3 regions of the Sphingobium sp. FW305-3-2-15-F-TSA7 genome follow, and region 2 is predicted to be linked to each of the others. Evidence: predicted binding sites of a transcription regulator. Region 2 holds the regulator's gene; each other region holds the start of a gene.
The links. The regulator LexA, encoded in region 2, represses DNA repair genes until DNA is damaged. The targets are predictions, from matches to a motif close to GTTCCNCNCTTGTTCT.
Positions count from the first base shown of each region.

Region 1: AC3WN8_RS02630 (ImuA family protein) is a predicted target of LexA. The motif match lies at 6,897-6,912, and genes of this name have one in related genera.
Region 3: AC3WN8_RS17555 (MmcB family DNA repair protein) is a predicted target of LexA. The motif match lies at 6,919-6,934, and genes of this name have one in related genera.

Region 1 covers NZ_JBYSZM010000003.1:54,105-63,872, forward strand. The annotation lists gene AC3WN8_RS02615 (M20/M25/M40 family metallo-hydrolase) at 1-1,081, opposite strand, end outside; gene AC3WN8_RS02620 (error-prone DNA polymerase) at 1,159-4,596, opposite strand; gene AC3WN8_RS02625 (Y-family DNA polymerase) at 4,596-6,245, opposite strand; gene AC3WN8_RS02630 (ImuA family protein) at 6,163-6,882, opposite strand; gene AC3WN8_RS02635 (NADPH-dependent FMN reductase) at 7,194-7,820, opposite strand; gene AC3WN8_RS02640 (phytanoyl-CoA dioxygenase family protein) at 8,033-8,797, opposite strand; gene AC3WN8_RS02645 (LysR substrate-binding domain-containing protein) at 8,916-9,768, shown strand, end outside.
Region 2 covers NZ_JBYSZM010000010.1:78,100-87,867, reverse strand. The annotation lists gene AC3WN8_RS10000 (anthranilate synthase component II) at 1-108, shown strand, start outside; gene trpD (anthranilate phosphoribosyltransferase) at 105-1,100, shown strand; gene trpC (indole-3-glycerol phosphate synthase TrpC) at 1,097-1,885, shown strand; gene moaC (cyclic pyranopterin monophosphate synthase MoaC) at 1,882-2,349, shown strand; gene AC3WN8_RS09980 (molybdopterin molybdotransferase MoeA) at 2,447-3,634, shown strand; gene lexA (transcriptional repressor LexA) at 3,758-4,423, shown strand; gene AC3WN8_RS09970 (ComEC/Rec2 family competence protein) at 4,579-6,693, opposite strand; gene gltX (glutamate--tRNA ligase) at 6,775-8,208, shown strand; gene AC3WN8_RS09960 (citrate synthase) at 8,224-9,507, shown strand; gene AC3WN8_RS09955 (sensor histidine kinase) at 9,597-9,768, opposite strand, start outside.
Region 3 covers NZ_JBYSZM010000022.1:30,751-40,518, forward strand. The annotation lists gene rpoZ (DNA-directed RNA polymerase subunit omega) at 1-333, shown strand, start outside; gene AC3WN8_RS17525 (winged helix-turn-helix transcriptional regulator) at 409-909, opposite strand; gene AC3WN8_RS17530 (CC_3452 family protein) at 1,030-1,347, shown strand; gene AC3WN8_RS17535 (RelA/SpoT family protein) at 1,531-3,624, shown strand; gene AC3WN8_RS17540 (alkaline phosphatase D family protein) at 3,709-5,307, shown strand; gene AC3WN8_RS17545 (GNAT family N-acetyltransferase) at 5,401-5,973, shown strand; gene AC3WN8_RS17550 (hypothetical protein) at 6,083-6,244, shown strand; gene AC3WN8_RS17555 (MmcB family DNA repair protein) at 6,413-6,907, opposite strand; gene AC3WN8_RS17560 (cell wall hydrolase) at 7,021-7,632, opposite strand; gene AC3WN8_RS17565 (DUF1491 family protein) at 7,794-8,135, opposite strand; gene AC3WN8_RS17570 (PaaI family thioesterase) at 8,132-8,614, opposite strand; gene ptsN (PTS IIA-like nitrogen regulatory protein PtsN) at 8,604-9,071, opposite strand; gene hpf (ribosome hibernation-promoting factor, HPF/YfiA family) at 9,154-9,747, opposite strand.

The sequences.
Region 1 (9,768 bases), on a different contig from region 2:
TCACGGCGGTGGGATCGGCGATGACCTTGGTCAGTTCCGCCTTCACCGCATCGATCGAGATGCCGGGGAAAATCCGGCAATTGACGTTGGCGTTCGCACGCTGCGGCAGCGCATTTTCGGCATGGCCGGCGTTCGACATGGTGGCGGTGCAGGTGGTGCGGATCTGGCCGACATATTCGGGTTTCGAAGCGATGATGTCCGCCGCGGCGGTATCGTGCGGGTCGGCGGCATAGCGGGCCATGGCCGCGCCGACGTCGCCGCCAACCTGCTTGCTCGCAGCGGCCAGCGATGCGCGGGTGAGTTCGTTGATCATGTTGGGGAATTTATAATCGCCCAGCCGCACCAGCGCGCGCGACAGGCGATAGATCGGATTGCCGGGGGTCGGCGCGCTCGAATGACCGCCGGGATCGGTGATGGTGACCTGGAAATCGGCATAGGTCTTTTCGCCGGCCTGGAGCGTGTAGACGATCGGCTTGTTGTCCGGGCCGAGCATGCCGCCACCGCCATCGCCGTTGAGCACCATCTCCGCACCCGCCAGCTTCTTGGCGAGCGCACGGGTGGTGACCATGGCGCTTTCCTCGTCGCCCGAAGCGGCGAGGATGATCGAGCGCCTGGGCTTGAACCCTTCCTGTTTGAGGCGGGCGAGCGTCGCGACGATCATCGAGAGGTCGTATTTATTGTCCTCGGCACCGCGCCCGTAGATATAGCCATTCTCCTCCACCGCGGTGAAGGGATCGCGCGCCCAGTCGGCGGGCTTGGCCTCCACCACGTCCATATGGACCGACAGCAGGATCGGCTTGGCATCGGTCGTACCCTTGAGCGTGACTTCCAAGGTCGCGGTGTTGCCCATCGGGGTGATGACGATGTCGCTGTCGGCATAGCCGGCGGCCTTGAGCACCGAGGCGAGATATTCCGCATAGGTGACGGTCTGTCCGCGTCCCTCGACAGTCTGATAGCCGATCGATTTCTTGAGGATGTCCTTGGCCTGATCGACCTGTGCGGGCGTGGGCGGCTTGGCCGATGCGGCGGTGCCCCAGGCCAGCGCCAATGCCAGTGCCGTTCCCCCGATGATCCGTCGCATGCCGATCTCCATATCCGTTTATCGATGATCTTGTGTCGGCTGATGCGGGGGATTGCCAGTGCTTTGTGGGAAAGCGCTCAATGGAAATCGCGCGACTTTGGGATGATGCTGACATTGCGGGGATGGCGGTGCAGCCCCACGGGCAGGGGCTTCACGACATGGTCCGCGCGTGCGACCTCGGCGCGGAGCAGATCGTCGGACAGGGCGGCCAGCGTGCCGGTGGCGTCGGCCAGTTCCTGCACCACGACATGGACGACATTTTCGTCGGTCTGCACATAGCCGCGCGCCTCCATCAGCCGCGCGGTCATCACCACCTTGCGATATTGATCGAAGACCTTGGGCCAGACGACAAGATTGGCGATACCGGTCTCATCCTCCAGCGTGATGAAACACACGCCGCTCGCGGTGCCGGGCCGCTGGCGGACAAGGACGAGGCCGGAGACCGCGACCTTGCTGCCCGATTTCATCATCGCCAGCCGGTCGTTCCGCGCGAAGCGACGATGGTCGTAATGGCCGCGCAGGAATTCGAGCGGATGCGCCTTCAGCGACAGGCGGAGCGTCTGATAGTCCGAGACGACATGCTCCGCGAGCGGCGTCTGAGGCAGGACGACGGGCTGCGCCTCCACGCCTTCGTCGCGCGCTTCGGCAAAGGCGAAGAGCGGCAGGTCGGGCGCCTGGCGAAGCACGCGGCTGTCCCAGAGCGCCTGGCGGCGATCGAGCCCCATCGAGCGAAAGGCATCCGCCGCCGCCAGCTTGCGGATCGCGGCGACATGGATGCGCGATCGCGCCTTCAGATCCTCGACATCGGCGAAGGGGATATCGCGTGCCTGCATGATCGCCTGGGCGACATCCTCGCCGATGCCGTCGATCTGGCGAAAGCCGAGGCGCAAGGCGTAGCGTATGCGCGGCCCGCCTTCGCGCATCGTCGCGTCCCTGTCCCCTTTCCATCTGGAGAAAATCGATGCAGCCGGGGGGTAATGCGGCCGGTGATCGCGCAACAGCCCTATCGGCTCCAGCTTGTTGTCCCACTCGCTCATGTTCACGTCAGGATGGAGAACCTCCACTCCATTCTCTTTCGCATCGCGGACGATCTGGGCTGGCGCGTAGAAGCCCATGGGCTGGGAGTTGAGCAAGGCCGCCGCAAAGACGTCGGGATAATAGCATTTGATCCAGCTCGACACGTAGACGAGGTGCGCAAAGCTGGCGGCATGGCTTTCGGGAAAGCCGTAATCGCCGAAACCCTTGATCTGATCGAAGCAGCGCCGCGCGAAGTCGGGATCATAGCCGCGACCGATCATGCGGCCGACCATCTTTTCCTCAAGCTTGCCGATGGTGCCGCGCGAGCGGAAGGTTGCCATGGCACGGCGGAGTTCGGTCGCTTCCTCGGGCGAGAATTCGGCGGCATCCATCGCGATCTGCATCGCCTGTTCCTGGAAGATCGGCACGCCGAGCGTTCGCTTCAGGATTCTCTCCAGCTCGTCCGGCGGCCCCCTGTCAGGTGATGGTGAGGGATATTCCACTTTCTCGATGCCGTTCCGCCGCCTGAGATAAGGATGCACCATATCGCCCTGGATCGGGCCGGGGCGGACGATCGCAACCTCGACGACCAGATCATAATATGTCCGCGGCTTGAGCCGGGGCAGCATGTTCATCTGCGCGCGGCTCTCGACCTGGAACACGCCGAGCGATTCCCCCATGCACAGCATGTCGTAGACGGTCTCGTCATCCGGCGGGATATTGGCGAGGTCGTAATGCTCGCCATGCGTCTCCTCGATCATGACGATGGCCTTGCGGATGCAGGTGAGCATGCCGAGCGCGAGCACATCGACCTTCAACAGCTCCAGATAGTCGATATCGTCCTTGTCCCATTCGATGAAGCTGCGATCGGCCATCGCACCGTTGCCGATGGGGACGTTCTCGATCAGCGGATTGCGCGTCAGGATGAAGCCGCCGACATGCTGGGAGAGGTGACGCGGCAGCTCCATGAGCTGGTTGGTGATCGCGATGACGCGGCGGAGCACGGGATCGGACAGGTCGAGCCCGGCTTCCTTCACCTTGAGTTCGTCGACCTCGCTGCCCCAGCTTCCCCAGACGGTGCGCGCCATCGCCGAGGTGATGTCCTCGCTCAGCCCCATCGCCTTGCCCACTTCACGCACCGCGCTGCGCGGGCGATAATGGATCACGGTGGCGCACAGCCCGGCATGGTCGCGACCGTAGCGATTATAGATATGCTGGATGACTTCCTCGCGGCGCTCATGCTCGAAATCGACATCGATATCGGGTGCGTCGCAGCGCACGCTGCCATCTTCGCGTTCCTCGACTGAAATGAAGCGCTCAAAGAGCAGCGACACATTGGCGGGATCGACATTGGTGATGCCGAGGCAATAGCAGACCGCGCTGTTCGCGGCCGAGCCCCGGCCCTGGCACAGGATCGGCGGATCCAGGCCCCGTGCGAAAGCGACGATATCGTGCACCGTGATGAAATAACGGGCGATGTCGAGCCGACGGATCAGATCGAGCTCCTTGTGGATCGCCGCCTCGACCTTTTCCGGCGGACGATCGGGATAACGCCACTTCATTCCCTCCCGGGTCAGCACTTCGAGATGCTGCTGCGGCGTCCGTCCCTCCGGGATCGGATCGTCGGGATATTCATAGCGCAACTCCTGCAGCGCAAATCGGCACGCATCGGCAATCGCACGTGTCGCCGCGATCGCGTGCGGCCAGCGTCGGAACAACTCGATCATTTCCGCAGGCGATCTCAGATGCCGCTCCGCATTGGCGTGAAGCAGGAAGCCGGCGCGCGCGATCGTGGTCTTTTCGCGGATGCAGGTCATCACGTCCTGCAGCGGCCGGCGATCGGGCGTGGCATAGTGGACGTCGTTAGTCGCGAGGATCGACAGGCGATGCGTCTGCGCGATGGCGTCGAGCCGGTTGATCCGCGCCTTGTCGTCGCCGCGATAGAGATAGGCGGCAGCGATATGTCTCAGCGTCGGCAGCATCCCGGTCAGCCGGGCAAGCTCCGCGCTGAAACCGTCGAGATCATCCGGGGGGATGACGATGAGCTGCACACCCTCACCATGCGCGGCCAGCATCTCGAGCGTCAGATGGCATTCGCCCTTGGCCTGCCATTCGCCGGCGAGGTCGCGCATCTTGCCGCGCGACAGCAAAGTGCAGAGCCGGCCATAGGCCGCACGGTCCCTGGGATAGGCCAGGAAGGACGGGGCATCGACCAGATCGAGCCGGCAGCCGATCACCGGTCGAATACCTCCGCCGCGCAGGTTCATATCCATCCGCACCACCCCCGCCATGGTGTTGCGATCGGCGACGCCCAGTGCGTGATAGCCAAGCCGATAGGCCCGTTCGGCAAGGTGAACGGCCGGCGATGCGCCGCGCAAGAAGGAATATGGCGTCGTGACGCCAAGCTCCACATAAGCCGCGGGCGGATTGGGCACGAAGCCCGGCAGCTTGTTGATGGCAAGGACGTGCATGCCGGGCGAGAGCGGCGTATCGGGCATCAGGCGAACAGCCCGTGGAGATACCAGTCGGGTATCCCGCCGCGCCCGTCATCGATCAGCCCGTTGCGATAGATCCAGAAGCGCGCGCCGGCATCATCCTCGACCCGATAATAGTCGCGCAACCGCGTTGTCGACCGTTCGCGCCACCATTCGGGTGCGATGCGTTCGGGCCCCTCCACCTTGACGATCCGGTGCTGCTTGCGGCGCCACTGGAACAGGCGCGGCTCGCCCTCCGGCGTCGCATAGGTGACGCCGATCGGCTCCGGCCGATCGAACAGGCGGATCGGGCGTTCGGGCGTGATCGGGGGCGGCACGGTCCGGACCGATGCCGCACCCAGCGCCGGCTGCCAGCTCAGCGCGCGTTCGGGCAGATGGCTTTCGACCAGCAGCGGCACCCGCACATTGCCAGGGCCGATCCGTGCGCTCAGCCGGTCGATCAGCCGTGCAAGCGAGGTCGCATCATGCTCGGCCTCGATCAGCCCGGCCTGTGCCGGATCGAGCGGTTCGTGCCACAAGGCGGTGAGCGCGAAGGCGTCGAAACCGAAGCCGGCATCGAGCGTCTCGAACCGTTCGGCGAACAGACGGACCATATGCCGGGGATCGCGCATCGCCTGGCTGGTGCGTGCTTCGAGCAATTGTACGTCGCCATCGACACGAAACGCCTGGAAGCCGAGATGCCGAGCCCCGGCATGGCGCTCGGCAAGCTGGCGGCACAGAGCCTCCGCCATCTCGACCACCAAAGGTTCGAGAATCGGCACATGCAGCACCGGTTCGACGACGCGGCGCATCACGCGGGGCACCGGTGCGTGGACCGCCGGATTGACCGGTTCCTCGGTCCGTCCAAACGCCTGGGCCAGCCGCAACGGCGGATCGGCCCAGGGACCATCGGCGCGCGCGAAGCGGCGGGCGAGGCCGAGCGTCGGGATTTCGGCAAGCGCGGCTATGGTCTTGAGGCCGAGCCGGCCGAGCAACAGCACGGTGTCGTCGTCGAGCCTGAGCGCGGAGACGGGCAAAGGGCCGAGCGTGGCGGCGAGTGCTTCGGGCGGGCAGATCGTGTTCGGAGTCCGCCCCTCACTCCGTTGGGACTGAGCCTGTCGAAGTCCTGCCCTTTCTTTTGGCGCCGATGCCCCAGAAGGACAGGACTTCGACAGGCTCAGTCCGAACGGTGAGGTTGAAGCATAGCGCGCCAGCGCCCAGGCGGCCCCCACCGTGGGCGCAATCGCGATGCGTGCGGTCAGCCCCACCCTGCGGAAACGTGCACGCATCTCGGCCGTCAGCCGGGCTTCGCCGCCGAAGAGATGCGCCGCGCCCGTGATGTCGAGCAGCAGCCCGTCGCTGCCGTCGATCGCGACAAAGGGGCACCAGCGTTCGGACCAGCGGCAAAGCCGGTCGAGCGCCGCAACGTCACCGGGTTTGTCCGACGGCCAGACGGCAAGTGTCGGCAAGGCGGCCCGGGCATCGGCCAGCCGCTGCCCGGGTCGGGCGCCGCCGTCGCGCGCCTGGGCGTTGACCGCATCGATCAGGATGCCGTGTGCGCCCTCCGAGACAAGCCCTATTGGCCCCGCCCTAGCCGCGTCTTCGTTGCCCCTCGCCCAGCGCTGGATCGCGAAGCGGGGAAACCAGATCGAGGCGATCCGCCGCCCGGTCATAAGCGGCATCCCATTGCCCGGGCCGTGGCCCCCGTGCACGGAACAGCTCCAGCGACCAGACCGGCATGCCCGGCGCAGCAGCGTTCCAGCGAGGCATCAACGATGGCCGGCTTTGCGCGCGCCAGCGCATCCGCGCGCCGCTCAGATCGGCCTGCGATCCCAGCCGCAGCAGCAAGGCAGGCACGCCGAAGCGTTCTGCGGCCACCGCCAGCCGGCGCGTGGCGGTGAAATCGAGTGCGCGCGGATTGCCCGCCACCTCGCCGATCACGGCGGAGAGCTCGGCGCATCTCAGCCCCTCCTCCATCGCCCACAGCGCCTGGCCGGCATCCCGCGCGACGACATGGACGATGCCGGCGCTGCCCTTTCCCGATCCGGAGCGACACCAATGCGGATAGGGCCGGCCATGATCGCGCAGCACGACACGATCCTGCACCCAGAGGATCGTGCCCGATCGCAACGCGCCACCAAGCTGGGCAAGGACGAAACCGCTGCCCGCCGCGTCGCGCGACTCGGCGAAGATTTCGACGAGTCGCGGCTGAAGCGCCACCGCCGCGGCAAATGCCTCTGTCGCGGAGGCGTGGTTTTCCGGCGATTCTTCATCGATCTCTGCGGGCAGCAAGGCATGGCGCGTGGACACGGCAGGTCCGGATTGTTCATGATTTGTTCTATTCTCGCCGGAACGCGACGAGAGTCAAGTTTGCTGCATGGCAAATGCCCCTCCGTGTCATTCCCGCGCATGCGGGAATCCAGGAGATGTCGGTCATCGAGCTCTACGACTCTGGATTCCCGCATGCGCGGGAATGACACGGAAAGGTAGACGAAATTGGGAGGGATTTGGGTCAGGGCGAGCCGAGAATGGTGTCGATCGAGAACCGGCGCGCAGCGTACTTCAGTACGTGAGCACCGGAAGCGCAGATCGATGCCGTTCGCAGGCCGCCATGGCCCAAATCACTCGGCGCCGGCGCGATCCGCTTCGCGTTCGCCGTCCGCCTGTTGCAGCGACAATTCGTGGAGCGCGCGCATCCGCGCGAAGCTGACCACCTGATGCGCCAATATGTCGAGCTGGTTGGCGATGCCGGTGTCGGTGATCGTGCCGTCCTGGCCAAAGACCGGCACCATCGAATTGACCGCCACCGCCATCGGCGTCGGCCAGCCGCGCAGCGCATGGGTGATCGAGCGCAGGGTGGCGAGCGTGGTGCCCGTCGCCTGCCAGCCCGCCGCGGCGGCGATCAGGCCGACGGCGCGGCCCTCGAAATAGACGGCCTCGTCCTCCGCCATGTCCTGCACATAATCGAGCGCATTCTTGATCAGGCCCGATACAGTGCCGTGATAGCCGGGCGAGGCGATGATGATGCCGTTGGCGCGGCGCAGGCCGGCGATCAGCGCCAGCGTCTTTTCGTCACGCGCGCTTTCGCTGGGGGCATACATCGGGATGTCGAGCGCCGAGCCATCGAACATCAGCGTTTCGGCGCCATGCGCGGCGCAGCGATCGAGCGCGCGGCGCAGCAGCTTCTCCGACGAGCTGTTGGGCGTTCCCGTTCCGCCCAGTCCGACGATCAACGGTGTATCGACCATGCGCGCAGCCTCCCTTGCTGAGTGTCCGTCGCACGCCCGGTGAAACATCGCCACGCCAAGCGCAAGCGATAAGAGTTCGTTTGGGAAAGGCGGTACCGGCCCGCTCCCCCGCCCAACCTCCCGATGCAGTATGATCCTGTCGGGAGGTTGGGCGGGGGAGCGGGCCGGTACCGCTTCAAGAAAGCGCTCTTCCGCGCTTTCTCAAACGAGCTTCAGCCGACCGTCACCTGACGCCCGCCGCGCAGGAACGCGATCGCATTGCGCCGCAGATGGTTGGTGCCGGGATTGAGGATCGGCTCGGGAGAATATTGCGCCAGATAGACGCGACGCATCTTCGATGTGGTGTTCGATCCGGTGGCATGGAGCGCCAGGCTGGAGAAAGCGACGACGCTGCCCGCCGGCACTTCCAGCGTCACGCCTTGCGCATCGCCGTCATAGCCGACCAGATCGTTGCTGCCCGGCTGGCGTTCATGGGGCACGATGCCGTCGCGCGTGGCGGGCACCTGCGAGAAAGGCAGGATACGTACGGTGCCGTTGGCGACGGTCGTGTCGTCGAGCGTGCACCAGCAGGTGAGATAGGGTTTGTGATCGGGCGGGCCGCCATTGCCGACGACATAGCCCGAATCCTGGTGCCAGCTGAACGGCATGCCCTTGTCCGCGCCCTTCACAACATATTGGTCGTAGAAGAAATAGGCGTCGTCACCCAAAGTCGCACGACAGATATCGGCCATCGTCTCGCTGAACAGCATGACACGCAATTCGGGCTGAACGCGCTGGCATTCGCCCGCGAAATAGCGCTTGCCCTTGTGGCTGATGCCATCGACCTCGACGCCGAGCGCGTCGAGCCGCGCATCCTCGCGTTCGATCACGCGGCCGCATTCGTCGCGCAGCAGATCGAGCAGCGGCCCTTCGAGCACGCGTTCGAACACCGCATAACCCTCGGCCGCGAATTGGGCGCGCTGGGCGGAATAATCCATGATGCCTCTCCATGGTGCGGGCGCCTGCCCGTCGATCGCATCATCATCGCGCAGAGCGTCCATCGCATCCAATCGAATTGCGCTGGCACGTCATATGTGAATACTATGGCTTATGCGCATGCGACAGGTCGAGGCGTTCCGCGCCGTCATGATGAGCGGGGGCATCACCGCCGCCGCCACGATGCTCAACATCAGCCAGCCATCGGTCAGCCGGCTGATCGCCGACCTGGAACGCGCCGTGGGATTCCGCCTGTTCGACCGGCGCGGCGCGCGCGTCCATGCGACACCGCAGGCGCATGCGCTGTTCGAGGCGGTGCGGCGCAGCTATACCGGTCTCGACCTGCTCGACCAGGCGGCGCGGCGCATCCGCGCGCATCCCGTCGGCACCGTGCGGATCGCGGCGCTGGCTGCGATCGCGATGTCGATCCTGCCCGCGGTGATCCAGCGTTTCCGCATCCTCTATCCCGACATCAAGATCACCGTGGAGTCGCTGGGCCAGCGCGCGATCGAGGAGCGCGTGTTCCTGGGCCAGGCCGATCTCGGCATCGGCGTCGAGATCCCGCCGCGCGAAGGCATCCGGTCGACGATGATCGCGCGCGCCGAATATGTCTGCGTGCTGCCCGCCGGTCACCCGCTGGCGCAGCGCGAGCGCCTGTCGGTTTCCGACCTGGCGGGCGAGGAATTCATCGGCCCGATGCACGAGGCCGACGCGCTGTGGAACGGCATCGACGTCGCGCTGGAGACCGCGGGCATCCCGGTGTCGCGCCGGCTGGAGACCCAGCATTCGCAGATCCTCTACGCCTTTGTCGAAGCCGGGCTGGGCGTCTCGATCGCCGAGCCGTTCAGCGCGCCCTTGTTCAACCGGCTGGGCGTCGCGATCCGGCCGATCGCGCCCGCAATCTATCTCGATTTCGCGCTGCTCGAGCCCGATATCGGCCCCACGCCCGAGATCGTCGGCTGGCTGCACGACG
Region 2 (9,768 bases):
ATCCACGGCGTCCAGTTCCATCCCGAAAGCATCGCCACCGAGCATGGCCACACGCTGCTCGCCAATTTCATGGCATTGGCCGGGCTCGAGGTAAAAGCGCGCGCATGACCACGATCCTCCGCCTTCCCGATCCCCGCGACATCTTCGACGAGGCGACCGCGGCCCAGGCCTTTTCCGACCTGCTCGACCAGCGCGTCTCCGACCAGGCCATCGCCGATTTCCTGATCGCGCTGACCGAACGCGGCGAGACCAGCATCGAGATCGCGGCGGCCGCGCAGGCGCTGCGCGACCGCATGATCGCGATCGATGCGCCCGCGGGCGCGATCGACGTGTGCGGCACGGGCGGCGACGGCCATCACAGCCTGAACGTCTCGACCGCAGTCGCGATCGTGATCGCAGCATGCGGCGTGCCCGTCGCCAAGCACGGCAATCGCGCGGCATCGAGCAAGGCGGGCGCCGCCGACACGCTGGAAGCGCTGGGCCTCGACCTGGCACGGGTCAGCGAGACCGCGGAAGAGACGCTGAACGAGATCGGCATCTGCTTCCTGTTCGCGGTCAACCATCATCCCGCGCTCAAGCGCATCCACCCGATCCGCAAGGCGATCGGCCGGCGGACGATCTTCAACCTGATGGGGCCGCTCGCCAATCCAGCGCGCGTCACCCGCCAGCTCATCGGCATCGCCCGGCCCGATTATGTGCCGATCTACGGCACCGCGCTGGCACGGCTCGGCGCCGACGCCGCGCTCGTCGTCTCGGGCGAGGAAGGGCTGGACGAAGTGTCGGGCGCCGGCCCCAGCCGCGTCTTCCGCATCGGCGACGTGACGGTGGGTGACGTAATCACCCCCGAGGATGCCGGATTGCCGCGCGCGCCGACCAGCGCGATCCGCGGCGGCGATGTCGCTTATAATGCAGCGGCGCTACGCCGGCTTCTCCAGGGAGAGATCGGCCCCTATCGCGATGCCGTGCTGCTCAACGCCGCCGTGGCGCTGGTGATCGCCGGCCGCGCGGCGACCCTGCGCGAAGGCGCCGAGGAGGCGGCGGAAGTGCTCGACAATGGTCTTGCCAACGCGCTGCTCGATTGCTGGATCGCCTTTCGATGAACAAGCTGACCGAAATCTGCGACACCAAGCGCGACCATGTCGCCCGCCGCAAGGCCGAGGCCAGCCTGTCGGATATCGAAGCGCGCGCCGCCGCGCAGACGCCGCCGCGCGGTTTTCGGGCGGCGCTCGACGCCAAGGCCCGGAATGGTCATGCGCTGATCGCCGAGATCAAGAAGGCCAGCCCGTCAAAAGGCCTGATCCGCGCCGATTTCGATCCACCGGCCCATGCCCGGGCCTATGAAGCGGCAGGCGCGGCCTGTCTTTCCGTGCTCACCGACGTTCCCTATTTCCAGGGCGACGACAGCTATCTGGCGGCCGCGCGCGATGCGGCCTCGATCCCGTGCCTGCGCAAGGATTTCCTCGTCGATCCCTGGCAGGTCGCGGAATCCCGTGCCTTGGGCGCCGATGCGATCCTGATCATCGTCGCCGCGCTCGACGACGGGCAAATGGCCGAGATCGAGGCCGAGGCGATCCGGCTGGGCATGGACGCGCTGGTCGAGGTGCACGATGCCGACGAGCTCGATCGCGCGCTCGCGCTGCGGTCGCGGCTGATCGGCGTCAACAATCGCGACCTGCGCGACTTCACCGTCGATTTCGCACGCACCTATGAACTGATCGGTCGTGCGCCCGAAGGCTGCACCTTCGTCGCGGAGAGCGGGCTGACCTCCAGCGCCGATCTCGATGCGATGGCGGATCACGGCGTCCATTGCTTCCTGGTCGGCGAAGCGCTGATGCGCGAGGCCGATGTCGAGGCGGCAACCCGCCGGTTGCTCGGCGCGGCATGAGCCGGCTCACCCATCTCGACGCCGAGGGCGCGGCACATATGGTCGACGTGTCGGACAAGGCCGTCACCACGCGCGAAGCGGTGGCCAAGGGCCGGATCTCGATGTCGGCCAACGCCGCCGCCGCGATCCGCGACGGATCGGCGAAGAAGGGCGATGTGCTTGCGGTCTCGCGGGTGGCGGGGATCATGGGTGCGAAGCGGACCAGCGACCTGATCCCGCTCTGCCACCCGCTGCCGATATCCTCGGTTTCGATCGATCTGGCGCCCGATGCCAGCGGGGTGAATGCCACTGCTACCGTGCGAACGACGGGGCAGACCGGTGTCGAGATGGAAGCGCTGACCGCGGTCTCGATCGCGCTGCTGACGATCTACGACATGGTCAAGGCGGTCGATAAATCGATGGAGATCGGCCCGGTCCGGCTGGTTTCGAAGACCGGCGGCAAATCGGGCGATTACAAGGCGTGAGAGCGATCGCGGACCGCCAGGCCCCGTTCGGGCTGAGCCTGTCGAAGCCCCGCCTCTCCTTTTACAGGCTCAGCCCGAACAATGTGGGTGGCGGCTCATGAGCACCCTCCTCCCCGTCGCCGATGCGCAGACGCGATTGCTCGCGCTGGCCACACCGCTTCCGGCCGAAACGCTACCGCTGGGCGAAGCCGCAGGCCGTTATCTCGCCGAGGATTGCACGGCGACGCGCGGCCAGCCCGCCGCCGACCTTTCGGCGATGGACGGCTATGCCATCGCCTTCGCCGACATACCCGGCCCATGGCGCGTGACCGGGGAAAGCGTGCCCGGCACGCTGCCCGACGGCGCGATCGCGGGCGGCGAGGCGATGCGCATCTTCACCGGCGCCCCCCTCCCCGCCGGCGCGGACACGATCCTGATCCAGGAAGAGGCGGCGCGCGACGGCGACACGCTGATATTGACGGGCGAAGGCCCACGCCGACATGGCCAGCATGTGCGCGCCGCCAACAGCGATTTCGCACGGGGCCAGCGCCTCGTCGCACACGGCGCGCTGCTGACGGCGGCACGGATCGGGCTGGCCGCGATGGGCGGATATGGTCGGCTGAGCGTCGGACGGCGGCCGCGCGTCGCCCTGATCTCGACGGGCGACGAGTTGGTGCTCCCCGGCGAGCCGGTCTCTGGCGTACAGCTTCCCGCATCGAACGCGATCATGCTGCGCGCGATGCTGGAGCCCAACGGCGCGATCGTCGACGATCGCGGGATCGTGCGCGACGATTTCGACACATTGGCCGCCGCCTTCGATGCCGCGCGCGGTGCCGATATCATCGTGACCTCGGGCGGCGCGTCGGTGGGCGATCACGATCTGGTGCGCCCCGTGCTCGACGCGATCGGCGGGACGCTCGATTTCTGGAAGATCGCGATGAAGCCGGGCAAACCGCTGCTCGCCGGCAAGCTTGGCGACGCGATCATAGTCGGGCTGCCCGGCAATCCGGTTTCGACCTTCGTCACCGCGACATTGTTCCTGCTGCCGCTGGTGCGCGCGCTGCAGGGCGCAGCCGATCCGTTGCCGCCCACCCATCGCGTCAGGCTGGGCGCGCCATTGCCGGCATGCGGCGGCCGCGCCGAATATCTGCGCGGCCTGTGGGCCAATGGCGAAGTGATCCAGGCGACCGAACAGGACAGCGCGGCGATGGTCTCGCTCGCCTCCGCCAACGCGCTGATCGTCCGTGCGGCGGGCGCTCCTGCAGCGGATGCCGGAGAAATGGCGGAAATCTTGGCAATAAGTTGAGAGCCCGATTCACGCTTTCGGAAGCAGCGCTTTGCGCTTCCACCTCAACCGATCAGGCTCCGGCTTGACGCGCCCTCCGATGTTTCCTACACGTTCTTCGTTCGTTCCATCGGAGAACATGCGATGCTCACGCGCAAGCAACATGAATTGATCTGCTTCATCAGCGACAGGCTGGAGGAAACCGGCGTGTCCCCCTCGTTCGAGGAGATGAAGGAGGCGCTCGATCTCAAATCGAAATCGGGGGTTCATCGGCTGATCAGCGCGCTCGAGGAACGCGGCTTCATCCGTCGCCTGCCCAACCGCGCCCGCGCGCTGGAAGTGCTGAAGCAGCCCGAGCGTGCGGCCGCCAAGCCCGTGAAGAAGCAGACAGCGCCCGCCGCACCGCGCCATATACCGATCGCCGCCAACGACGTGCTGGAGATTCCGCTGCACGGCCGCATCGCCGCGGGCATGCCGATCGAGGCGCTGGAGGGCCAGAGCATGCTCTCCGTCCCCGCCGCGCTGCTCGGCTCCGGCGACCATTATGCGCTCGAGGTTTCGGGCGATTCGATGGTCGAAGCGGGGATTCTCGACGGCGATTACGCGCTGATCCGCCGCACCGACGTGGCGCGCGACGGCGAGATCGTCGTCGCTCTGGTCGACGAAAGCGAAGCGACGCTCAAATATTTCCGCCGCGAAGGCGCGATGGTTCGGCTCGACCCCGCCAATCGCGCTTATGACCCGCAGCGTTACCGGCCCGACCAGATCCGGGTCCAGGGCAAGCTGGCTGGGCTGTTGCGGCGCTATTGAGGGGTACTGACTTCGACCACATCGTCATTGCGAGAAGCGAAGCGACGAAGCAATCCAGTGGTTGATGCATCCCTGGATTGGTTGGCCTGCGGCCGCCTTCGGCCCGCTCCGCTCGCAATGACGGACGTTGAATGCCGCCATTTTCCCGATGACACCTATGACGGATTGGGCCGAAACGCCGGCATCGCCGCCGCCGGTCTTGGCGGATCGGCCCAGGGGTGATCGTCCGCCGCGCGCTTGACCGTCTCGATCCGGCCGGCGGCGAGATCGATGGTCAATCCGCCCGTCTTCGCCAGCAAAGCGCGATCCGCCTTGATCCAGCGCGGCGCGCACCAGTCGGGCAGCCAGCGCTCGCTGACCACGATATCGGCGTCACGGCAGGCTTTGCGCAATTCGCCGGGATCGACGAAATAGGTGCTGCGCGTGGCGAGCAGCCGCCAGCGCTTGGTGCCCCGGATCAGTTCGATCGTGCAGGCGTCGCGGCTGCATTGCGCCCCGCGCACGGCGTCGAGATCGGCCAGTTCACCCTCGAACCCCGCGCTTTCGGCGAGCATGTCGCGGACATAGTCGCCTGCGCGTGGCCGCAGCAGCGCATAGCCACCATCGACACGGACGGCGAGATGGCGGCCGTCGCCCGTCACCAGCAGGTCGGGCGGCTGGGTGGACAGTGCCCAGAGCGCGCCGACCACCACCGGCGCCAGCCCCAGCCATCGTGCGCCCGTGCGCCACAAGGCGATCCACAGCCCGCCTGCAACAATCAGCGCGAAAGCGGCATCGGGAACGACCGGCATCGCCGCAACCGCGCCGGGCATCGCGGCGACGCTGTGCGCGATCCACAGCAGCAGCGACAATGCCTGACCGGCAACCCACCATAAGGGCGCACCGAGCCCCACCATGTCGAGCAGCAATGCGGCCGCCTCCACCGGCATGACGATGAAGGTGGTCAATGGGATCGCGACGATATTGGCAAGCGCGCCATAAAGCCCCGCCTTGTGGAAATGGTGGATCGCGATCGGCGCCAGCGCGATTTCCACCAGCAGGCCGGTGAGCAGCAGCCCGAGCAGGATACGCCCCGTGCCCATCATCCAGCCTTCCTCGCGGCGCGCCAGCAAGGCCTTGATCCGCCGATGCTCGACCAGCGCCATGATCGCGGTGACCGCGGCGAAGCTGAGCTGGAAACTCGGCCCGACCAGCGATTCAGGCCAGAGCAGCAGGACGAAGGTCGCTCCCGCCGCGACCAGCCGTAGCGTGATCGCGTCGCGCCCGATCGCGATGCCGATCAGCACCAGGATCGCAGCCACGCACGAGCGGATCGTCGGCACCTCCGCCCCGGTCAGCAGCGTGTAACCGATTGCCGCCACCGCGCCGCCACCCGCCGCAATCAGCATCAGCGGCAGACGCAACGCCAGCCATGGGCTGAGCGCGAGCAGGCGCAGCAACAGCAGCATCGTCGCGCCGACCAGCGCGGTGACGTGCAGCCCGCTGATCGACAACAGATGCGACAGGCCGGCACGGCGCATCGCCTCGGCATCCTCCTCCGGAATCGCCCCTTGATCCCCGGTCGCCAGTGCCGCGGCGATCGCCCCCTCCCCACCGGCGAGTCGCGCCTGGATATGCGCGGACAGGCGCTGACGGGTATCGGCAAGCACGGGCGCCGCGCCGGCCTGGACAATGGTGACGGGGCCGAGCGAGCGTCCGGTCGCACCGATGCCCTGGAACCAGGCAAGCCGCGCGAAATCATAGGCGCCGGGCACGGCGGCCTCGGGCGGCGGCATCAGCCGCGCGCGTAGCGCGATCGTCGCCCCCGCACGCAGCCCGTCATGCGCATCCTCCTCGCGGACATTGACGCGCACGCGTTCGGGCAGCGCGGGCGCGTCGCGCGGCTCGAGCAGCAGCCGCACGAGTCCACGCGCGGGCAGCATGTCCACTTCGGTGATTCGCGCCTGGAAACTGACCACCGCCGGTCGCGCCAGCACCGGCGCCGCAACGCGTTCGGCGCGCCACCAGATCAGCATCATGCCGATCGCGGCAAGCAGCCCGAACCAGCCCAGCGCCCGGCCGAGCCATGTGCCCAGCCCCAATGCCGCGCCGCCGAGCGCACATGACAGCGCCAGCAGCAGGAAAGCGGCCCAATGGCCGGCCGGCATCAGGACGAACCAGGCGGCAACGCCTGCGCCGAGCCCAATCGGCACCCAGAGCGCAAGCTGGTCGCGCTCGGCCTCCAGCCAGGTCTCGATCCGCTCGCGCACGGCGAGAGGCGCCGCATGCATGTTATTTTGCAGCTGCGAAGAAGCCATGCTAGGGGCGTCGCCGGTCGATCTGGCCATCGTACGATAGTGGAGAACCCGCGCGTGGGCGCAAGCCAAGAAACCCGTCCTGTCGTCACGCGCTTTGCCCCGTCCCCGACGGGATTCCTGCATATCGGCGGCGCGCGCACCGCGCTGTTCAACTGGCTGTTCGCCCGCCACAATGGCGGAAAATTCCTTCTCCGCATCGAGGATACCGATCGCGCGCGCTCGACCGAGCCGGCGATCGAGGCGATTCTCGACGGCATGCGCTGGCTGGGACTCGACTGGGACGGCGATACCGTGTTCCAGTTCGCACGCGCCGCGCGCCATGCCGAAGTCGCCAATGCGATGCTCGAATCGGGCCATGCCTATCGCTGCTACGCCACGCAGGAAGAGCTTGCGGAGCTGCGCGAGCAGCAGCGCGCGGCCAAGCTGCCGATGCGCTATGACGGCCGCTGGCGCGACCGCGATCCCGCCGACGCCCCCGAAGGCGCGCCCTTCGTCATCCGGCTGAAGGCCGAGCGCGAGGGCGAATCGGTGATCGAGGATCGCGTGCAGGGCCGCGTCGTCGTGCGCAATGCCGAGCTGGACGACATGATCCTGCTGCGGTCGGACGGCACGCCCACCTATATGCTCGCGGTCGTCGTCGACGATCAGGATATGGGCGTCACCCATGTCATCCGCGGCGACGATCACCTCAACAACGCATTCCGCCAGCTCGGCATCGTGCGTGCCATGGGCTGGCCCGAACCCATCTATGCGCATGTCCCGCTGATCCACGGCGCCGACGGCGCCAAGCTGTCCAAGCGCCACGGCGCGCTGGGCGTCGACGCCTATCGCGACGAGATGGGGCTGCTGCCCGAGGCAGTGTGCAATTATCTGCTGCGTCTCGGCTGGGGCCATGGCGACGACGAGATCATCAGCCGCGAACAGGCGGTGGAGTGGTTCGACCTGGCCGGAGTCGGCCGGTCGCCGTCGCGCTTCGACTTCAAGAAACTCGAAAATCTGAACGCACATTATATCCGCGAGGCCGATGATGCGCGCCTGGCGTCGCTGGTGAAGCCGCGCGTCGAGACCCGGCTGGGCAGCACGATCGACGCCGCCGGTGAAACCCTGCTGGCGGCCGCGATGGCCGCGCTCAAACCGCGTGCGAAGACCCTCGACGAACTTGCGGAAGGCGCATTGTTCCTGTTCGAGACCCGCCCGCTTTCACTCGACGAAAAGGCAGCAACCCTGCTAGAGGGCGACGCGACCGCGCTGCTCGAAAAGACAGGCGGTGCGCTACAGGGGGTGAGCGACTGGACCGTGCCCGCGCTTGAAGAAGCGGTGCGGCTGGTTGCCGAGGATGCAGGAATCGGTTTGGGCAAGATTGCCCAGCCCTTGCGGGCCGCGCTCACAGGACGCGCGACCTCGCCGGGAATATTCGATGTGCTGGCGCTGCTGGGCCGCGAGGAATCGCTTGGCCGCATCGGCGACCGGATCAAGCAGGCCGCATAGGCAGGAAGGACGACTATGACCGGAAACGCGAAGCTGGTGGCCGGAGGCCAGGATCACGACTATCCGGTGCTTGCCGGTTCGGTCGGCCCCGATGTGATCGATATCCGAAAGCTTTACGGCCAGACGGGCATGTTCACCTATGATCCGGGCTTCACCTCGACCGCGAGCTGCGAATCCGGCCTGACCTATATCGACGGCGACCAGGGCATATTGCTCCATCGCGGCTATCCGATCGACCAGCTCGCCGAGCAGTCGAACTTCATGGAAGTCAGCTATCTGCTGCTCAACGGCGAACTGCCGAGCAAGGCCGAACTCGAGAAGTTCAGCTACACCATCACGCGCCACACCATGCTGCACGAGCAGCTGGCGACCTTCTATCGCGGTTTCCGCCGCGATGCGCACCCGATGGCGATCATGTGCGGCGTCGTCGGCGCGCTTTCCGCCTTCTACCACGACTCGACCGACATCACCGACCCGCGCCAGCGCATGATCGCCAGCCACCGGCTGATCGCGAAGATGCCGACGATCGCGGCGATGGCGTATAAATATTCGGTCGGGCAGCCCTTCCTCTATCCCGACAACAAGCTGTCCTACACCGGCAATTTCCTGCGCATGACCTTTGGCGTGCCAGCGGAGGAATATGTGGTGGATCCCGTCGTCGAGGCGGCGATGGACAAGATCTTCATCCTCCATGCCGACCACGAGCAGAATGCATCGACCTCGACCGTCCGGCTGGCCGGCTCGTCGGGCGCCAATCCCTTCGCCTGCATCGCGGCCGGCATCGCCTGCCTGTGGGGCCCGGCGCATGGCGGCGCCAACGAAGCGGCGCTCAACATGCTGCGCGAGATCGGCCATCCCGATCGTATCCCCGAATATATCGCGCGCGCGAAGAACAAGGACGATCCGTTCCGCCTGATGGGCTTCGGCCACCGCGTGTACAAGAATTACGATCCGCGCGCGAAAGTGATGCAGAAGACCGCGAACGAGGTGCTCGACAAGCTGGGCGTCACCGATCCGATCTTCGACGTCGCCCGCGAACTGGAGCAGATCGCGCTCAAGGACGATTATTTCGTCTCGAAGAAGCTTTATCCCAACGTCGATTTCTATTCGGGCGTGATCCTGTCGGCGATCGGTTTCCCGACGACGATGTTCACCGTGCTCTTCGCGCTCGCCCGCACCGTCGGCTGGGTCGCGCAGTGGAACGAGATGATCTCCGATCCCGAGCAGAAGATCGGCCGTCCGCGCCAGCTCTATACCGGCCCGACCCAGCGCGATTACGTACCCGTCGGCGATCGCTGAACTCGGCCGAAGCGGTAGGGCTCCCGGCGAAAACCAGGGGCCCCACCGTCATTCCAGCGAAAGCTGGAATGACGGGGTAGAAAGCGCGCTCAGCCCACCGGCAATGTGAGCGTGAAGCGCGCGCCCTGACCAGGTGCGCTGTCGACGCTGATTTCGCCGCCCATCGCGCGCGCGAGACGGCGCGCAATGTAGAGACCCAAGCCGCTGCCGCCCGGTTCACCGGGATCGACGCGCTCGAACTTCTCGAAAATGCGTTCATGA
Region 3 (9,768 bases), on a different contig from region 2:
ACTGTCGAGGATTGTGTCGACAAGATTCCCAACCGCTTCGATCTGGTGCTGCTCGCGGCGCAGCGCGCACGGCAGATCTCGGGCGGCGCGGAGCTGACCATCGATCGCGATCGCGACAAGAATCCGGTCGTCGCCCTGCGCGAGATCGCCGACGAGACCGTGCATCCCGCCGATCTCAACGAAGCGGTGGTTTCGAACCTGCAGCGCGTCCAGATCGACGACGACGATGTCGCGGACGAGATCGGTTCGCTGAGCCAGTCGGCCGAGGCACTGCGCCTGACCGCCGCCGCGCCGCCGCGCAACCAGAATCTCGGCGCCGACTACGACGGCTAAGCCGGTGCTGCGCCGCCGTCCTTGGGGCGGCGGTCGCGCATTTCATACTTGATGTGATTGAGTGGCGCTGGCGGCTTATTCGGCCGCCTGCGCCTCTTCTTCGCGCGACATGCTGAGCGGGCGCACTTCCTCCGCCTGACGCCAGCACAGATCCTGAGCCCCGAGCACGCGATCGTCATGCGCGCGGATGGTGACCGGCCGGATCGGCTGATGATCCCGCTCGTCGACGAGCACGGGCGTCGAGGGAATGCCCGAGCCCCATTGTTCGCCCCATTGCCGAAGCGCGATCATCGCGGGCAGCAGCGCCAGCCCCTTTTCGGTCAGCCGATATTCGATCTTGCGGCGATCGTCGGGGCAGGGGTTGCGCATCAATATGCCGTGATCGACGAGCCGCGACAGCCGGTTCGCCAGGATGTTGCGGGCGATGCCGAGTTCCGACTGGAATTCCTCGAAATGATAGATGCGGTTGAACGCAGCGCGCAGGATCATGAACGACCAGCGTTCGCCCATCGCCTCCAGCGCCACAGGCAATCCGCAATCCTCGGCAATCAGTTTGAGCGGTTCTCTCAATCCCATGGCGACGCAGCCTAACCCAAAAAAACCGGTCGCGCAAAAAATATAAGTTTTACGTTGCAACTAAAAATCTAGTTTGATAAGTAGTGATTCGCAACCTAATTCGACCGAAAGGGCCTCCCCATGCTCCGCCTCTCTTCTCTCATCGCTTCCGCCGCCGGGTCGGTGCTGCTGCTCGGCGCGACCGCCGCCAGCGCGCAACCCGCCAGCGTCTTCTATTCGGCCAAGCCGGTCGCCGCGTCCGCCGCGACCAAGCTCGTCGTGCGTGACACCGTCTGGAAATGCGGCGACGGCGGCTGCGTATCGACCAGCAGGGGCAAGAGCCGCGCCGCATTCGTCTGCGAATCGCTCGTCAAGGAAGTCGGGCAGATCGAATCCTTCCGCGCCGGCGCCGAGGAGTTCGACGCCGACGCTCTCGCGAAATGCAACGCCAAGGCGTGATTCGGTTTCGGTACCGCCTCTTTCAAACGGCTCTGAGCGGACACCCTCTTCCCAGGCCGTTCTACCATGCGGCACGCGATCCCCCGGTCGCGGGCCGCTTTTTTGCAACCCTAGTGGCGTAAATGTCGCTCAAGCCCGCCAAAATGCTTGCATGACCGGGGGGCAACACCCCAGATGGGCGTCGTGCTGCGCCAATATGAACTGGTCGACCGGGTCCTGAGCTATGACCCTGATGCGGACGAAGCGCTGATCAACCGCGCCTATGTCTTCTCGATGAAGGCGCATGGCAGCCAGAAGCGCGCCTCCGGCGATCCCTATTACAGCCATCCGATCGAGGTGGCGGGCATCCTGACCGACCTGCATCTCGACGACGAGACGATCGCGACCGCCATCCTCCACGACACGATCGAGGATACGCTGACCACGCACGAGGAGATCGAGCGGCTGTTCGGCACCAATGTCGCGCGGCTGGTGGACGGCGTCACCAAATTGTCCAAGATCGAGGCGCAGACCGAGAATGAGCGCGCGGCGGAGAATCTCCGCAAGTTCCTGCTCGCCATGTCCGACGATATCCGCGTGCTGCTGGTGAAGCTGGCCGACCGGCTGCACAATATGCGCACGCTCCATTTCATCAAATCCGAGGAGAAGCGCCGCCGCATCGCCAAGGAGACGATGGACATCTATGCCCCGCTCGCCGAGCGGATCGGCATGTACGAGTTCATGAAGGAGATGCAGACGCTCGCCTTTCGCGAGCTCGAGCCCGAAGCCTATGTCTCGATCAGCAAGCGGCTCGAACAGCTTCAGGGCGAGGGCGGCGATCGCATCGCGAAGATCGCGTCCGGCCTGAAGCTGCTGCTCGCGCGCGCCGGCGTCGACGTCGAGGTGTCGGGGCGGGAGAAGCATCCCTATTCGATCTGGCGGAAGATGGCCGAACGCCACATCAGTTTCGAGCAGCTGTCCGACATCATGGCGTTCCGCGTCATCACGCCCGATGCCGAGGCCTGTTACCGCGCGCTGGGCGTCATCCACCAGCGCTGGCCGATGGTCCCCGGACGCTTCAAGGACTATATCTCGACCCCCAAGCGCAACGGCTACAAATCGCTCCACACGACGGTAATGCATGCCGGCGACACGCGCATCGAGATCCAGATCCGCAGCCGGACGATGCATGCCCAGGCCGAATACGGCCTGGCCGCCCATTGGGCGTACAAGCAGAATGGCGGCGCGTCCGACGTCCAGGCCGGCTGGATCCGCGACCTGATCGAGATCCTCGAAAACACCGACAGCGCCGACGAGCTGCTCGAACATACCCGCATGGCGATGTATCAGGATCGCATCTTCGCCTTCACACCCAAGGGCGAACTCTATCAGCTGCCCAAGGGCGCGACGCCGGTCGATTTCGCCTATGCCGTCCATACCGATCTCGGCGACCAGACGGTGGGCGCCAAGGTCAATGGCCGCGTCGTCCCGCTGCGCACCCAGCTCGAAAATGGCGACCAGGTCCAGATCCTGAAATCCAAGGGCCAGGAACCGCAGCCGAGCTGGCTCAATTTCGTCGCGACCGGCAAGGCGCGCGCCGCGATCCGCCGCTTCGTCCGCCACAAGGAGCGCGACGAAAGCGTCTCGCTCGGCCGCAAGATCTATGACGAGATCGTCAAGCGCCTGCCCACCCAGCTCGGGCAGGAGGCGCTGGCCCAGGCGATAAAGAGGCTCAAGAAGCAAGACGAGCCGACATTGATGGAAGCGATCGCCAAGCAGCTCATCTCCGATACCGAGCTGATGGAAGCATTGATGCCCGGATCGACCGGCACCGGCATTGCCGGCAAGTCGCCGCCAAAGCAGCGCGAGGCGATTTCGATCCGCGGGCTGACCCCCGGCGTCGCCTATCGCCTCGCCCAATGCTGCCATCCGGTTCCCGGCGACCGGATCGTCGGCCTGCGTCGCCCCGGCGAGGAGATCGAGGTCCATACGATCGACTGCGAGCGGCTGAGCGACGGCATCGACGCCGACTGGATCGACCTGGCCTGGGGTGAAGCGTCGGAAAGCGGAACCGCGCGGCTGAGCGTCGTGCTCAAGAACGAGCCGGGCGCGCTCGCGGTGATGGCGGGCATCTTCGGCACGCACAAAGCGAACATCCTCAATCTGCGGATGGAGAATCGCGATACCAGCTTCCACCATTTCACCGTCGATCTGGAAGTGAACGACCTCCACCATCTGATGCGCATCCTCGCCGCCCTGAGAGCGGCTGAGGCCGTGAGCCGGGCGGAGCGCGTCTAGGGAGGTCCGAGCGCACGACCGGCGCGCGGAGTCACACAGTCATCATGAACCGCGTGCAGGTGGGCCAGGCACAGGAGAAATCGCATGACCATCCGGATCGATCGACGCAGCCTGGTTCTCGGCGGCAGTCTGGGGCTGGGCGCATTGCTGGTGCCCGGCGGCATGCGTGCCGCGACCGGCCTGCTCGGCGCGCGCGGGTTCACCCATAATGTCGCGAGCGGTGAACCCGGCTCCGATTCGGTGCTGGTGTGGACACGCTATGTGCCGGCGAACGGAGCCGACGCACCGCTCAATGCCGAGCTGTCCGAAACGCCGGGATTCGAACGCATCGTCGCGGGCGGCACGGCCGTCGCACGGGCGGATGGCGATTTCACCGCACGGACGATCGCGACCGGGCTCCAGCCGAACCGCTGGTATTTCTATCGTTTCGTGGCGCCCGACGGCACCCGCTCTCCCACCGGGCGGACCCGGACGCTGCCCGTCGGACCGTGCGCGCGCTTCGGCCTGGGCGTCTTTTCCTGCTCGAACCTGCCGTTCGGCTGGTTCAACGCCTATGCCCATGCCGCGGCGCGCGACGATCTCGACCTGATCGTCCATCTCGGCGACTATCTCTACGAATATCCGCGCGGCACCTATCCCAAGCTCGAACAGGCGGTGAAGGGACGGATCATCGAGCCGGCGGGCGAACTGCTCCATCTCGCCGATTATCGGCTGCGCTATGCCGGCTATCGCAGCGATCCCGATCTCCAGCGCATCCATCAGCTCTATCCGATGATCGCGCAGATCGACGATCACGAGGTGGCGAACAACACATGGACCGACGGCGCCGAGAATCACGGGCCCGACGAAGGCGATTTCGCGCTGCGCAAGGCCGACGCGCTCAAGGCCTGGCATGAATGGCTGCCCGTGTCCGATGCGCCGTGGAGCCGGTATGAGATCGGCGACCTCGCCACGCTGATCCGCCCGGAAACCCGCGTCACCGGCCGGTCGCGCGAGCTGACCATGACCGAAGCGCTGAAAGACCGCGCGTTGCTCGAGAATCCCGCGCGCACGATGATGGGCATGGCGCAGGAACGCTGGGTCGCCGACACGCTCGCCGCGTCGGTGAAGCGCGGCGCGCGCTGGCAGGTGCTGGCGCAACAGACCAATATCGGCCGGCTGTTCACGCCACCCGACGCGCTGAGCCTGCTCGCGCGCGATGCGCCCGACTATCTCGTCACCTATACCAGCAACGGCATCGCCGCGACCAAGGCCGGCATCTCCGGCAATCTCGACGATTGGGGCGGCTTTCCCGCGGCGCGCGCGCGACTGCTCGCGGCGGCGGAAACGGCGGATGCGGACCTGATCGTCCTGTCGGGCGACAGCCACAATGGCTGGGCATTCGACCTGCCCGGCGCGCACGGGCGGGCCGGGGTCGAGTTCGGCGGGCACAGCGTCTCGTCACCGGGCTATGAAGCCTATCTGACCGCGACGCCCGACACCGTTGCGCGCATGATCCGTGCATCAAGCCCGGAGCTGAAATGGGCGGACACCAGGCATCGCGGCTATATGGCGATCGCGCTGACGCCCGACCGCGTGACCGGCGAATGGGTGTTCATGGAGACGATCCTCACGCGGAACCAGGCGGTCTCCGGCAGCCATCATATGTCGGTCGACCGCGGTGCGCGTGCGTTCGCCGCTTGACGCGGCCCAGCCGTGCGCCAATCATGGCGGCATGACTGGCCAGAGATTTTTCCGCTTCGGCTGCTTCCCTCATACGTGCCAGGAGCGTCGGCCATGACAGAGACCGTCAGGACGATCGATTATGGCGACATGGCGGTGGCGATCCGCCGTTTCCATCCCGAAGATCAGGAAGCGATGCTGCGTTTCGCGCGCGCGCTGCCCGAGCATGACCTGTTGTTCGTCGGCCGCGATCTCAAGAATCGCAAGGTGGTCGAGGCCTGGCTCGCCGGGATCGAGGATGGCCATATCGACAGCCTGATCGCGACCGGTCCGCAGGGCATCCTCGCGACCTCCGCGATCATCCGCGATCCGCTGGGCTGGTCGCCACATGTCGGCGAAGTGCGGCTGCTGGTGTCGATCGAGATGCGCGGTCGCGGGCTCGGCCGCGCGATGCTCCAGGAAAGCTTCCGCCTCGCGATCGATCACGACCTCAAGAAACTGACCGCGCGGATGACGCCCGACCAGAGCGGCGCGATCGCGCTGTTCCAGAGCCTGGGTTTCCGCGCCGAGGCCCTGCTCAAGGATCATGTGATGCGCCGCGACGGCAAGGTCCACGACCTCGCCATCTTCAGCCATGACGTCGCGCGCATCGCCGCCGCGCAGAGCCGGGGCGAAGGCGCCAAATAAGAGCATAGCGACGCGAATCTGTCGCAGATCCGCAAACAGGCCGACGCATTGCGATGACAGTCTCCGGTGGGCCGCAGCGGTGCGGTCGATTCGCAATCGGAGACCAATCATGTCCGACATCGAGAACCAGCAGGACGACGACGTTCTGGAGCCCATCGAAGCCCAAGACGAGGATCAATCGGAAATCGCGGACAGCGACGACCAGCAGGATGACGCCGAAGACGAAGACGGCGATGAAGCGGACGAGGATTCGGACGACGCCGAGGATTGAGCAACCTCAAGAGCCTGATCGGTTGGGTTGGAAGCACTTCGTGCTTCCGCCGATGTCGTGAATCAGGCTCTTTTCATATGGTTGAGACCTTGATCCACACTTCAGGCTGTTTCAGCCTGAAGTGATCAAGGTCTGGCCGGGCGGTTTCAGGCGAGATCGCCCGGCGGTTCACGCCCCTTCGGGAATCGCGATCTCGGGATCGAGCACGCCGAGCAGCCGCCCGGCGGCGCGGCGCGCGAAGCGCAATGTCTCCGCCTTGCGGCGCGCGCCGGCGAGAGGCGTCGAGCGCGCCTCGCGGACGATGGCGCCGGCATAGCGATCCGCCACGATCACGCCGGTGCGATCGGGCAGGAAGAATTCGCCATCGAGCGGCGACGCGTCGAATCCCGGCGGCACCGCCCAGAAGAAGCGATCGCAATAGTCGAGATAGTCGGGCCATTTCATGTCGCCGAGCAGATCGCCGCGCGCGACCTTGATCTCGACGATGGTCAGCCGGCCCGCCGCGTCGAGCGCCATGATGTCCGCGCGCCGGCCATTGCCGAGCGGCACTTCCACCAAAGCGACCATGTCATGCGCGAGGAACAGCCGCGCGACGCCGCGCGCGACATCGACCGCGGTGATCGGCGGATGGCTCGACTCACAGTTCAGGCGGACGACACTCATGCCGCCACCTTAGAACAAGACAGGAACAAATGGAAAGGGGGCACGCGGCCCCCGATCGTTTCAGGGTCGATCCGGTTCAATCCGAACCAGATCAACTCCAGCTGGAAATCGCTTTAGCGATAGAAGACGTGGTTCCCGACCGTGGCGACACGGCGAAGCTTCCAGCGCGGCGAGACATGGGTGGCGTGGAAGAACAGCGCATCCGAGGCGGCGCTTTCCCAGCGGTCCTTTTCGGCGATGCGTGCGATCGCGACCGCTTCGCGCCAGTCGCGGCTGCCGCGGTTGATCGCGGGCATGCGTCCGCCGCGCACGAACGAGAATTGGCCGGGCTGGTGGACAACGCCGCACACGGTGCTGGCGAAACGGCCCGAATCGGCGCGATTGAGGATCACGTCGGCGACGGCGAGCTGGCCGTCGAGCGATTCGCTGCGCGCTTCGAAATAGATGGCGCCGGCCAGGCATTCCTGTTCGGCGGTGAGATCGTCATCCGACTGCTCGGCGGCCACCAGCGCGCTCAGCGTGCGGGGCTCGGCCTGCTGCTCGGGAACCTCGGTCTCGGTTCCGGCGTTGGCGTCGATGATCAGGGGATCGTTCTGGACGATCTCCGCAACAGGCGCGGGGATCGACGTCGCGCCGGTCGCGAACGAAGGCACTGCCTGAGCAGCGGCCGACACGGCACAAAATGTAATGACCGCGTAGCTGGCGGCACGAAGAACAGGACTCATCAGACAATCGATAGTGCGGTTGACGCATCTGTCGGGGTGTCTACTCCAAACACCGCACCCCCGATTTGTCCCCCGACTGCGCTACCGTTCTTGCCGATTCACTCCGCAGGACGGTCTGGCGCATTGAAGTCGTGCGGCTCTGTTATTCCGGCCGGGGAGAGTCAAGCAGCGCCGATCGTTTCAGCGGCGAACCGTTCAGCGTCTGCGATATCCAGTTCAACGACCCATATATCGGGGTCTCGTGCACGACGACGCTCAAGATATTGTGAGATTTCGACGGAATCGGCCAGATCGGCCGGTCCGCACGGCGCCCAGACATAGCGGCCGCGAACATGGAGGACCCGCTCCAGCAGTGCGGAAACCCGGCCCTTTTCGGCGCAGGCGAGGATGATCGCGCCGCCCCCGGCGTCGCCCTTGGCGAGTATCGCGGCATGGCCGCCCTCCGCCTGGACGCGGCGGACCAATGCGCTGACCAGCATGGCGCTGGTAAGGCGCGGCGTCACGTCCGCTGCGCGTCGCGATAGCCGGGCAGGCCCGCAAGCGGAATCCGCGACCGCATGAAGGTGCCGGTGCCGCGCGCCGCTTCCTCACCATCAGCATCGATCAGCCGCGCATCGGCGACATAGACGCGCCGCTTGCCGCTGATCCATCGCCCTTCCGCGATCACCGGACCATTGTGGATCGGACGGGTGAAGAGCAGGTTGAACGCGGTGGTGAGCAGGAAATGGTCGGTGACCAGGCTGTTGGCGGCATAGAAGGCGGCATCGTCCAGCATCTTGAAATAGCTGGTGCCATGCGCCGCGCCGGCCGCATGATGGACACGCTCGTCCACCTCGAAACGGATCCGCGCGACTCCCGCCTCGGGAATCTCGAGTTCCGATTTGAAGAGCAGGTTGATCGGGGCGCTGCGGTACAGCGATTCGAGCGCCCTGAAATGGGCGTCCTCGCCCCGCGTCGCGTCTTCCCCGGCCTCAGGCCGCATCGCGTGCTTCGGCGCTGGCGAGCAGCGCGTAGAGCGCGTCGTCCGAGCCGGCGCCACGCAGCTTGGCGAGAAAGGGCCGATCGCGCAGCGCACGGCTGACGCGTGCGAGCGCCTTGAGATGCTCGGCCCCCGCATCGGGCGGGGACAGCAGCATGAAGACGATATCGACGGGCATATCGTCGATCGCCTGGAAATCGATCGGCTGATCGAGGCGCGCGAACACGCCGACGACGCGTTCGAGCCCCTCGATCTTGCCATGCGGGATCGCAACGCCGCCGCCAAAGCCGGTCGAGCCCAGCCGCTCGCGTTCCGACAGACGTTCGACGACGATGCGCGCTTCGACACCGCCATTTTTTTCCGCCAGGGCCGCGAGCTGCTGGAACAATTGCTTCTTGGCCGAGACCGAAAGGCCGGCAACGACTGCGCCGGGGGTTAGAATATCGCTGAAATCGCTCATATCAAATCCGATTCGGCGGAAAATGCTCCCGCCTTTGGCCCCCGGTAAAATCCTTGTGTATCACGGCTTTAGGGCGCCACACTCAGGCGGCGCGCTGCGGTTCGACCCAGCCGATGGTCCCATCGCCGCGGCGATAGACCATATTATATGCGCCAGTGCCACTGTTTTTGAACAACAGCGCATTGGTGTTGCGCAGATCGAGCATCATCACCGCGTCCGAAACGCTGGCATCGGGCACGTCGACCCGGGTCTCGGCGATGATCGGCGGGTTGTCGGTCGGTTCCTGAGCCTCTTCGCCCGCGTCGAACACGGTATAGCCGGCGTCATGGCCGTTGAGCCCGTTGAGCGCAGCGCTGGCCGCTGCCTGCTGGACGCCGTGGCGATCCTTCAGCCGGCGCATATAGCGGCGGAGCTGGGTTTCGATCCGCTCGGCGGCGGCGTCGAAGGCGGGATGCGCTTCCTGAGCGGTGCCGCTGCCTTTCAGGATCACGCCCTGCATGACATGGGCGACGATGTCGCAGCGGAATCCGTAATCATGCGGTCCCTTGCCGAAGGTGACGGTGGCGGACAGCGCTCGCGAGAAATATTTGTCCGCGATCCCCTCGAGACGGTCCTCGACATGCGCGCGAAGCGCATCGCCGGTGTCGACCTGATGACCGGAAACACGGATATCCATGGCATTCTCCATTTGCTGTTC